Regions from separate parts of the Salinibacterium sp. AL4.1 genome, predicted to be linked through region 1. Evidence: riboswitches for the same ligand, from Rfam matches in the RefSeq annotation. Region 1 holds a riboswitch; the other holds the start of a gene.

Region 1 (5,484 bases):
GGCGTGCGGGCCGCCGAAGCCCATCGGCACGCCGAAGCGCTGCGTGGTGCCCACCGCAACGTCTGCGCCGAGCTCGCCCGGAGACTTGAGAATCGTGAGGGCGAGCAGGTCGGCGGCGACAACGGCGAGTCCGCCATGTGCCTTCACCGCAGCAATAACCTCGCTGGAATCCCACACGCGACCGGTTGCACCCGGGTACTGGATGAGCGCGCCGAAGCACTCCGGCAACTCAGGGTTCGCCCCCAACGTGGCCAGGTCGAGCTCGACAAGCTCAATCCCGAGAGCCTCCGCACGGTTCACCAGCAGAGCCTTGGTCTGCGGAAGAGTGTCGGCATCCACGATGAAGACGGGCGACTCGACGCGAGCTGCGCGGCGAGCAAGGAGCATGCCCTCAACGGCCGCGGTGCCCTCGTCGAGCATCGACGCGTTCGTGGTGGTCATACCCGCAAGGTCGGCCACCATCGTCTGGAAGTTGATGAGCGCCTCAAGGCGACCCTGCGAGATCTCCGGCTGGTACGGCGTGTACGCCGTGTACCAGCTCGGGTTCTCGAGCACGTTGCGCTTGATTACCGCCGGGGTGATCGTGTCGTAGTAGCCGAGACCGATCATGCTGCGGCGAACTTTGTTCGCGCCAGCGAGCGCGCGCAGTTCGGCGAGCGCTTCACGCTCAGACGCGGGAGCCGGGATGGACGAGTTCTCGACCGGAGTCTGGTGAATGGCCGGCGGAACCGCGGCATCCACGAGCGCTTCAAGGCTGTCGTAGCCCACCGCAGCGAGCATGCTGGCCTGGGCGGCGTCATCCGTACCGATGTGACGGTCGGCGAAGGTGCCGCTGATGAAAGGGTTGGGCATTATTCGCCTGTCAGTGCGGTGTACTCGTCGAGGCTGAGCATCGACGAGAGTTCGGAGAATTCGATCTTCACGAGCCAGCCTTCACCGAAGGGGTCGCTGTTGACGAGTTCGGGGCTGTCGGCAACGGCGTCGTTGGACTCAACGACGGTTCCGGCAACGGGAGCGAAGAGTTCGCCCACGGACTTGGTCGACTCGATCTCGCCGACAATCTTGCCCTCGGTGACGGTGTCGCCCACCTTGGGAAGGTCAACGAAGACGATGTCGCCGAGCTTGCCCGCGGCGAAATCGGTGATTCCCACGGTCGCGACGTTTCCGTCAACCAGCACCCACTCGTGCTCGGCGGTGTACTGCAGTTCGCTCTTCTCAGCCATGATCAGGCCTCTCTCTTGTAAAAGGGTAGGGAAACAACGGATGCAGCAATGCGACTGCCCCGCACATCGATGTGAAGCTCAGTGCCGACCTCGCTCACGTCGGGGTCGACGTACGCCATAGCGATCGGGTGGCCCAGGGTCGGCGAGAGCGCGCCCGAGGTAATGACGCCGACTTCTTTGTCACCGTGGAAGAGCAGGTAGTCGGCGCGACCGGCGCGACGGCCTTCAGCAGCAAGGCCGACGAGCAAGCGGGCGCCGGCATCCGGGCCTTCTTCGATTGCAGTGCGGCCCACGAAGTCGCCCTCTTTGCTGAGCGCGACGACGCGGCCAAGACCGGCCTGCACCGGGAAAGTCGTGAGGATGAGCTCGTGACCGTACAGGGGCATGCCCGCTTCGAGGCGAAGAGTGTCGCGGCAGGCGAGACCGGCGGGGACGAGACCGAGCGGGGAGCCGGCAACCGTGAGCGCAGCCCAGAGGGCGGCTGCGGCATCCACGTGAATGTACAGTTCGAAACCGTCTTCGCCGGTGTAGCCGGTGCGAGCGATGATGAGGTCGGTGCCGTTGAAGGTTGCTGCGGTTTCGCGGTAATACTTGAGTTCGTCGAGGGGCGTTGCGAAGTCGCTAAGCCCGGCAGTCGCTTCGAGGACGGCGCGGGAAACGGGACCCTGAACGGCGATGAGCGCGTAGTCGTCGCTCTCGTCGGTGACGGCAACGTCGAAGCCTTCGGCGCGTTCGGCGAGCGCCGTCGCTGCGGCGAAACGGTTACCGGCATTAGCCACAACCAAGAAGTGATCGTCGGCGAGGCGGTAGGTGACGAGGTCATCAATGATGCCGCCGGCCTCGTTGAGCAGCAGGCTGTACTTGGCCTGCGCGAGGGCGATACCCGAAAGCTTTCCCGCCAAAGCGAAGTCGAGATACGCGCCGGCGTCAGCGCCGCGAACGTGAATCTCGGCCATGTGCGAGATGTCGAAGATTCCAGCAGCGGTGCGCACGGCATGGTGCTCGGCGAGGTCGGAGCTGTACCGTACCGGCATCATCCAACCGGCAAAGTCGGTGAAAGCGGCACCCAGTTGTTCGTGGATGCTGTGCAGCGGCGAGTACCTCACCGAGGCAGGCGAAGAGTCAGCGGGTGACGCTAACGAGGGTGATTCATCGGACACGGAGTTCTCCTGGCGCGTGGGCTAGTGAATAGAACTCCCCCTCTGTGATGAGCCTGAGAGCTTCACACGCTAAACGCTAGCGAGCTTTCACCGTCGGCGGAACCTCAGGGTGATGCGAGGTTCTCTTTCCAGAGTGGCCAGTGCGGTGCGGTACGTGAACCTGAGAGATTGGCGGGGAGGCTTGCTCCTTCGGTGCCGGTCTCGCGCCTGCCAACTTCTGTTGACGAACGCGGGGTGACCGGCTCTCCCGCATCGTGTTGCGGCCCGATGTTCAGTTGTGAGCCCAGCATAGCAACGCGGGGCGGATGCGCGCGCTACAGCAGCGCCGAGCTCAGCAGCAAACTCGTCTCGCTGTTCACCACGCCCTCGACATTACGCATGCGGGCGAGCACGCGGTCGAAGTTGCTGAGGCTGTCGGTACGGATGTCTGCCACCAGATCCCAGGCGCCATTGGTGGTGTGGAGCTCGTGGATCTCCGGCAGGCCACGCAACTGGCTGATTACAGAGTCGGTCGATCGCCCTTCTACCTCGACAAAGGCAATCGCCCGGATAAAGGAAGGGTCGCGATCCTCTCTAATACGAATCGAGAAACCAAGCACTGTGCCGTTGCTCACGAGCCGATCAATACGGCTCGTAACGGTCGCGCGCGTGACGTTGAGGCGACGCGAGAGGCTCGCCACTGACTCGCGCGCATCGGCTCGAAGGGCGGCCAAGAGGCGACGATCGAGGTCATCTAAGTCAGACATATGCAAAGTGTATATTCGGGCCTCGCATTATGCCTAGTTATTGCCCGGAAATAGCGTTGACTGGGAGTTGTAGCTACATACTGCACATTCGTAACGTAGGAAGCACGATTACCGCAACGAAAGGAGTGACCATGGTTCACTACGTAGACGTCAACAACATGCGCCGCTGGATCGCCGACACCGGCATCGAGCCAATCATCATGGGCATCGTGGGCTACCTCGAACAGGACTACGCCAAGTGGCCGCAGTTCGACAAGTCACCTCGCGTTGCCGCCCACTCCCCCGAAGGCGTCATCGAATTGATGCCGACGAGCGATGGCGAAACGTACGCCTTTAAGTACGTCAACGGCCACCCTTCGAACCCCGCGCTGGGGTTCCAGACCGTCACCGCGCTTGGCATGCTTGCCCGCGTCGACAACGGCTACCCCACCTTCTTCTCAGAGATGACCTTGCTTACGGCGCTGCGCACCTCTGCGACCTCCGTCATGGCGGCGCGTGCCTTGGCTCGCCCCGACTCCAGCGTTCTCGCGCTCATCGGCACCGGTACACAGTCTGAATTCCAGGCTCTCGGCTTCCGCGCCGGCCTCGGCATCACGAGCCTGCGCGTGTGGGACACCGACCCTGCTGCGATGGACAAGTTCATCCGCAACGTTGAGCCGCTGGGTTTCGACATCGTGCGCGCCACCTCAGCAGCAGATGCTGTTGCCGGCGCTGACATCGTCACCACCTGCACCGCTGACAAGAAGAACGCGACGATTCTCACGGCCGACATGATCGAACCCGGTATGCACCTCAACGCCATTGGCGGCGACTGCCCGGGCAAGACAGAACTCGAAGAGGCCATCGTGCGCAACTCGACGGTGTTCGTGGAGTTCCCCGAACAGACTCGCATCGAAGGCGAAATTCAGCAGCTCGAAGCCGACTCCCCCATCACCGAACTGTGGGAAGTTCTCGCGGGCACGGCGGCAGGCCGCACCGCCAATGACGAGGTAACCCTCTTCGACTCGGTCGGCTTCGCGATCGAAGACTTCTCTGCCCTGCGGTACGTTTTCGACGCTGTCCGCGGCACCGAATACGCAACGGACCTCGATCTGATTGCAGACCCGGCTGACCCCAAGGACCTGTTCTCGCTCGTCTCGCGCGTTCCCGCGCTCACTGCGTAACCGTCAATGAGCGTTCAGGCGCCTTCGGCCGCAGTACTGATTCGCCCGCACCTGTTCACTCCGAACAGCCAGACCGCTGGTGACAACGCGTTCCAGTCCACCGACCCCACGCGAACACCGGATGAGATTGCTCGCGCTGCGTACGACGAGTCCACCCACGTGGCCGAGACTTTGCGTAACGTCGGCGTGAACATCCACGTGTTCGAGGACACGGAGAGCTCACGCCCCGACAGCGTGTTCCCGAATAACTGGTTCTCGACGCACAGTGGCGGCCGTGTTGCGGTGTACCCGATGTACGCGCCAAACCGTCGCACGGAGCGTCGCCCCGATGTGATCGAGATGCTGAAGCACGACTTTCGCGTGCAGGATGTCGTCGACTACTCCGGCTTGGAGCACGACGGCATCTACCTCGAGGGCACCGGTGCGATGGTCATTGACCACACCAACCGCGTTGCCTATGCGGCCGAGTCACACCGGGCAAACCCGCTCGCGCTTGAGCGATTCTGTGCATCGTTTGGCTACGAGCCGATGATGTTCGAAGCGCGCGATACCCAAGGGGTACCGATCTATCACACCAACGTCATGATGTGCATCGCCACCGATTTCGCGATGATCGGGCTCGACCTGATCTCCTCGGGCGACCGCCGGATGGAAATGGCTGAACGACTAACAGCACCAGGACGCACTCTCATCGACCTCACGGCTGATCAGATTGCGAACTTCGCTGGCAACGCTCTCGAACTCAAGGGTGCCAACGGACGCATTCTGGCCCTCTCAAGCCGAGCGCTTAAGAGCCTGACGCTCGCCCAGCGCTCGGTCATCGAGGCGAGTTGCGAGATTGTGCCGCTCGACATTCCGACCATCGAGTTGGCTGGTGGCTCTGTTCGCTGCATGGTGGCGGGCATCCACTTGGATCGTCGCTCACGCATGGCGGCTGATGTAGCCGCAGGCGTTCCTGCTGCCGATTCTGCCGAGACAGCTCCGGCAGCAGGCGCCTGACCAGTCTGCTCTATCGGCGGGTCCCGCCGCCGTCAGAGCAGACCGCAGCACCCTGAGTCGCCACCGGTGGCGACTCAGGGGCTGGGCGTATCGCTAACTGCAGTTCGGGCGGCAGTCGCGCTGGGACAACGCCTCGAGCATCACATTGCTGAGCTCGGTGGGGTTGTTTGCTTGGTAGGCCGTTCCACCGGTC
Region 2 (5,484 bases), on a different contig from region 1:
GATGGCGATCGTCAACCGCACGCCTGATTCCTTCTACGACGCCGGCGCAAACTATGCGCTCGACGATGCCGTGGCAGCGTCGCTGCGAGCGGTACGCGATGGCGCTGACTGGATCGACATCGGGGGAGTGCCGTTTGCTCCGGGTGACCCGCTCAGTGTCGAAGAGGAGTGCGACCGTGTGGTGCCGGTTGTCGAGGCGCTGCGAGCAGAATCCGATGTCGTTATCTCTGTAGACACCTTCCACTCAGAAGTTGCACGGCGCAGCATCGCCGCCGACGCTACGGTGATCAACGACACCACCGGGCTCAGCGATCCAGATCTAGCCCGCGTTGTCGCCGACAGCGAGGCGTCGCTGATCCTGGTGCATTCGCGGGCCCAGCCACGAACCCAGTTCGCTCGTCCGCAGTATGACGACGTCGCTATCGAGGTGCGGGACTTTCTCCAGAGCCGAGTCGAGCGGGCAATGGACGCGGGGGTTCCGGATGACCGTCTCTTTGTTGATCCCGGGCACGACCTCAACAAAAACACGCTGCATAGCCTTGAACTCACGCGTCGCCTTGATGTGATCACCGACCTGGGGCTTCCCACGCTCGTCGCCCTATCGAACAAAGACTTCATCGGTGAGGTACTCGAAAAGCCGAAGCGCCAGCGTCTCGAAGGCTCGCTCGCGGCCGCGGTTGCGTGTGTGCTTAACGGCGCCCGCGTCGTACGCGTGCACGAGGTGGCCGAAACGGTGGATGCCGTACGAATGGCAGAAGCGATTCTGGGGCTCCGCGAGCCGGCGGTGCTGAAGCACAATATGTCCGACGCCAACGAAAGGTAGCCCGTGGCCGCTGCATCCGACATCCACTCCCTGGCCGTAGGAACGGCACTGACTGACGAGCAGCTGCTCGCGAGCTACGCCGTGGCTGATCGCACGAAGCCCTGGTTGCGCGCGAACTTCGTGTCGAGCATCGACGGGGCTGCGACCCACGAGGGCGTCTCGGGCGGGCTAGGAACACCGGCGGACGGGCGCGTGTTTCCGCTGTTGCGCAGACTCGCGGATGTCATCGTGGTCGGCGCCGGCACCGTGCGTCACGAGGGTTACCGTAATCTCGCTCTCGATGAGGAGTCGGTCGCCTGGCGAACCGCGAACGGGCTCAGCGCGCAGCCGCCCTTCGCCATTGTGACCGCGTCACTGCGGTTGGAGCCGAAAGACCTCGAGTCGTATGCCGCTCGACCGTTCGTCGTCACTACGGAGAAAGCGTCCGCGGAGCAACGAGAACGTATAGAGGAAGTCGCGGACGTCATCGTTGCGGGAGAGTCGCAAGTCGACACCGTGGAGTTGAAACATGCTTTGGCGGAGCGAGGATATCCGCAGTTGCACAGCGAGGGCGGGCCGACGCTGTTCGCCACGATGATCGCCCAAGGCGTGGTTGATGAGCTGTGTCTTACGGTTAGTCCACGCCTCGAGGGCGGTTCTGCGCGACGCATTGTCGACGCCGCGGATGCGACGCCACAGAACATGATGCTCGCCCACGCTTTCAGCGCCGCTGACGGAACCTTACTGCTGCGCTACACGCGCCCGTAATCGTGTTAGTTGCTAACACTCGACGACGTTGACGGCGAGGCCGCCCATCGACGTCTCTTTGTAGCGCGAACTCATGTCTTTGCCGGTCTCAGCCATCGTGATGATCACCTCGTCGAGTGAGACTCGGTGGGTCCCGTCGCCCCACAGGGCCATCTTGGCGGCGTTAATAGCTTTGGCCGCGGCAATGGCATTGCGTTCGATGCAGGGGATTTGCACGAGGCCGCCGATGGGGTCACACGTGAGTCCAAGATTGTGTTCCATTGCGATCTCCGCAGCGTTCTCGACCTGCTCGGGCGTTCCGCCCAGAATCTCGGCCAACCCCGCAGCCGCCATAGACGAGGCTGAGCCGACTTCTCCTTGGCATCCGACCTCTGCACCCGAGATGGAAGCCATGCGCTTGTAGAGCACGCCCACGGCGGCGCTGGCTAGCAAGAAGCGCACGGTAGCGTCGTCCTTCATCGCTTGATCGGCGTCTTTCATGCCGGGAGCGTAATGCGTCGCGTAAAACAGCACGGCGGGAATGATGCCAGCAGCGCCATTAGTGGGAGCGGTGACAACACGGCCACCAGATGCGTTCTCTTCGTTGACCGCAAGGGCGACAAGGTTGACCCACTCTTGCCAGAAGGCCGGGTCGCGGTCGGGGTCTTCAGCGCGCAGTCGCGCGTGCCAATCAGGAGCGCGGCGGCGCACATTGAGTGTGCCCGGCAAGTTGCCAGTGCGCTCGAGACTGTTGTTCTTGCACTCGTCCATGACGTCGCGGATGTGAAGCAGGCCGGCGCGGACCTCCGCTTCAGAGCGGCGGGCGAGCTCGTTGCGCAACATCACGCCACTGAACGAAAGGCCCTCGGCGCGGCAGTGCGCGAGCAACTGCGCCGCCGTGCGGAACGGAAAGGGATCCGCAACGTGATCGAGACCGTTGCTGCCATCGCGGTTATCGCCCTCGCGATAGATGAAACCACCGCCAATGGAAAAGTAAGTTGCTTCGAGAACGGGCTCGCCGGCATCCGAGAATGCAGCAAAGCGCATACCGTTGGGATGCCCGTCGAGAACGGTCAGCGGGTGCAGGGCAATCTCGGCCTCGCGGAACGGCACTTCGTGACTGCCGGCCAGACTGAGAGTTCCGGTCGCTTCGATCCTCGCGAGAATCTCTTCCATCTCGGTGGGAAGAACGCGGTCGGAGAGCTTGCCCTCTAAACCGATTAACACAGCGCTCATCGTGCCATGGCCCGCACCGGTTGCGGCGAGGGATCCATAGAGGCGCACATTCACGGTGGCGACAGAGTCGAGCATCGCGTGCTCGGCAAGATCAGCGGCGAAGGACGCCGCAGCGCGCATCGGGCCGACGGTATGAGAACTCGAAGGGCCGATGCCGACCGTGAAGAGGTCGAAGCTGCTGAGCGGCACTTCTTCGAGAGAAGGAGTGGGTACTTCTGTAGTGGGGGTCAGATTGCGAATGGCCACGGTGACTCCATTTCTTCACCGCACAGCGTCGTACGGGCGTCGTTGAGTCCTCTCCGCTCTGTATTGGGCCTGAGAGTTTCCGCACGCTTGTGGCGTCGCGTTGCCCCGTCGGCGAGTCGGGCAGGGTCGACTACTTTTCAGAGTTGCCTATCCACTGCGGTACTGGGGCCTGAGAGATTCCCGGAGAGGGTTTGCTCCTACGGCGCCAACCATCGATCGGAAGGACTCTCCCGCGGCGGAATGACGGCTGTTCACTTGTGCCCTCAGCATACACTTGGGGCCGATCGGGCGACTGGACATCTGTGCTGGAGCAGGATGCTCAGGCGAGCACGCGCGGCCGACTGGGGCCGTGCTCGCGCGTGCTCGCTGCGCTCGTTAGTCTTCGGGGTCGCTCGGATCGATGGGGGCGTGATGGTCGGCATCGGTCACACCACGACGCCAATAGCCGTCTGCCGTGACTTGTTTCTTCGAGAGTCCTAGCTCGCGGCGGAGGTAACGACGCAGCGGCACCAAGGTTGTCGCTTCGCCAGCGAGGAAAATAAAGGTAGATTCGCCGATCTCGCCGAGGGCACGCAGCGCAGCATCCAACTGACCGAGGCCATCGCGACGGTAGAACCACTGGGCGTCCATACGGGCGTTGAGCTCATCGCTGAAGTAACTCTCGACGCTCTCGTCGGCAACATCGAACAGCGCGGTGATGCGCACCGAGGTTGGCAGCATTTCGATCCAGCGTGAAGCCGAGGGGAGCGCGGTTTCGTCAGCAATCAGGATGACGTGGGTGGCACCCTGCGGGAGAAGCTTCGAGCCGCGCGGGCCAGCAATGACGATCTCGTCGCCGACTTTTGCTTTTCCGGCCCAGGCGGAGGCGGGACCTTCGTCACCGTGGACGACGAAGTCGATATCGAGTTCGTGGTGACCGTCGTGGCTACGGAAGCCAAGCGGGGTGTAGTCGCGGGAGAATACTTTGCCCTCGCCGACGCGTTTGAGGCCGTCTTCAGTCATGATGGGTGCCGTCAGCACACCAGTGGCGGGGTCGGGGAAGAACACTTTGACGTGGTCTGTGGGCCCGCTACTGATGAAGCCTTCGAGCTCGTCGCCGCTCAGCGTGATGCGAGCGATTGAAGGGGCCGGGTGGCTCACTGCGCTGACCGCGAGGCGGCGGGCGGCGAGAGGGTGCTTGACGGAGTCGCGTACAAGAGTCATAGGCAGTGGGCGCTGGGCGCCAGCTCATTTCACTTAGAAGTTAGGGTGACCTAACCACTGTAGCTCGCCAGGCTGGCAAGGGCTAGGGAGAGTCGCTTCAGATCGCCTTGAAGCGTCCAAGCGCTGAGGTCCTTAGCGCTGCGGTGTTTAGCCCTGAGGCTGCGAGCCGTCGCGGCGTTCTAGCTCTGGGCGGCCAGCGTCGTGCTGATTGAGATCTCGCCCTCGAGCGAGCGGTGAACGGGGCACTTATCGGCGATGACGAGAAGCGAATCGCGTTGCTCGTCGGTGAGGTCACCGTCAAAGGTCAGCTCGCGCGTAAAGTGCTCTACCATTCCCTCGGTCGCCGTGCAGTGATCGCAGTCGGCGGCTGTGATCCGTTCGCGCGTGAGCCTTACGCTGACGCCTTTGAGGGGCATCTTTTTGCGATCGGCGTACATGCGGATCGTGATCGAAGTGCAGCTGCCGAGGCCAGCCAAAATGAAGTCGTATGGGGCCGGGCCGTGGTTGTCGCTGAGCGGCGCGGGTTCGTCGGAAATGATCTCGTGACCGGAAGCAAACACGCGCTGTTCGTACCGCGCGGGGCCGCTCTCGGTGACGATGACGGCACTGCCGTCGACTGTCACAGTTGCGCTCGGGCTAACCACAGGCGCTGACGCAGTTGCAGATTCAGATGCAGGCGCCGCCGCTGTGGCAGAAGCAGCAGTCGAGTTCGATGCCGCGGCGTGAGGTGCGGCAGCAGCATCGGCGCGATCGAAAGCGTAGCGGGCGGCCCACGCGGCAATCATGCTCGCAGCGAAGGCAGCGTCATCCCGGTCGCTCAGTAGGTGGTCGGCGCCATCCAAAGCGACGAAGGACTTCGGATGCCGTGCCGCTTCGAAAATTTCGCGAGCGTTGTCGACGCCCACCGTCTGGTCAATGGGGGAATGCAGCACCAGCAACGCGGCGTCCAAGTCCCGTAGGCGCTCGCTTTGCGGCTGAGAGGCGATGTCGTCGAGCAGTTGCTTGCGGATGCGGAAAGGGCGCCCGCCCAATTGAACCGTTGCTTCTCCCTCTGCCACAATCTCGGCGCTGGCGTGGGAGAAGAGGTTACTGATGTGAGCGGGGTCGCTCGGGCTGCCGAGAGTTGCTACGGCGCGGGCTGAGGGCACGCGGTGAGCGGCGGCGAGCACGGCAGCACCTCCGAGGGAGTGACCGATGAGGATGGTCGGCGCCCGGTAGTTGTCACGGAGGAACTCGGTGGCGGCAACAAC

What was found. A riboswitch is a leader RNA that binds a small molecule or an ion and turns the genes downstream of it on or off. The one in region 1 is predicted to bind glycine.
Region 2: another riboswitch for glycine. It lies ahead of ACWTV3_RS13705 (L-serine ammonia-lyase); the one in region 1 lies ahead of gcvT (glycine cleavage system aminomethyltransferase GcvT).

The regions. Positions count from the first base shown of each region.
Region 1 is NZ_JBSOQK010000002.1:168,025-173,508, forward strand. It holds gene gcvP (aminomethyl-transferring glycine dehydrogenase) at 1-852, opposite strand, end outside; gene gcvH (glycine cleavage system protein GcvH) at 852-1,223, opposite strand; gene gcvT (glycine cleavage system aminomethyltransferase GcvT) at 1,226-2,383, opposite strand; glycine riboswitch at 2,419-2,520, opposite strand; glycine riboswitch at 2,522-2,643, opposite strand; gene ACWTV3_RS10170 (Lrp/AsnC family transcriptional regulator) at 2,698-3,129, opposite strand; gene ocd (ornithine cyclodeaminase) at 3,261-4,292, shown strand; gene ctlX (citrulline utilization hydrolase CtlX) at 4,299-5,291, shown strand; gene ACWTV3_RS10185 (VWA domain-containing protein) at 5,385-5,484, opposite strand, start outside.
Region 2 is NZ_JBSOQK010000003.1:241,603-247,086, reverse strand. It holds gene folP (dihydropteroate synthase) at 1-823, shown strand, start outside; gene ACWTV3_RS13710 (pyrimidine reductase family protein) at 827-1,570, shown strand; gene ACWTV3_RS13705 (L-serine ammonia-lyase) at 1,583-3,031, opposite strand; glycine riboswitch at 3,179-3,274, opposite strand; gene ACWTV3_RS13700 (siderophore-interacting protein) at 3,407-4,234, opposite strand; gene ACWTV3_RS13695 (bifunctional alpha/beta hydrolase/OsmC family protein) at 4,414-5,484, opposite strand, start outside.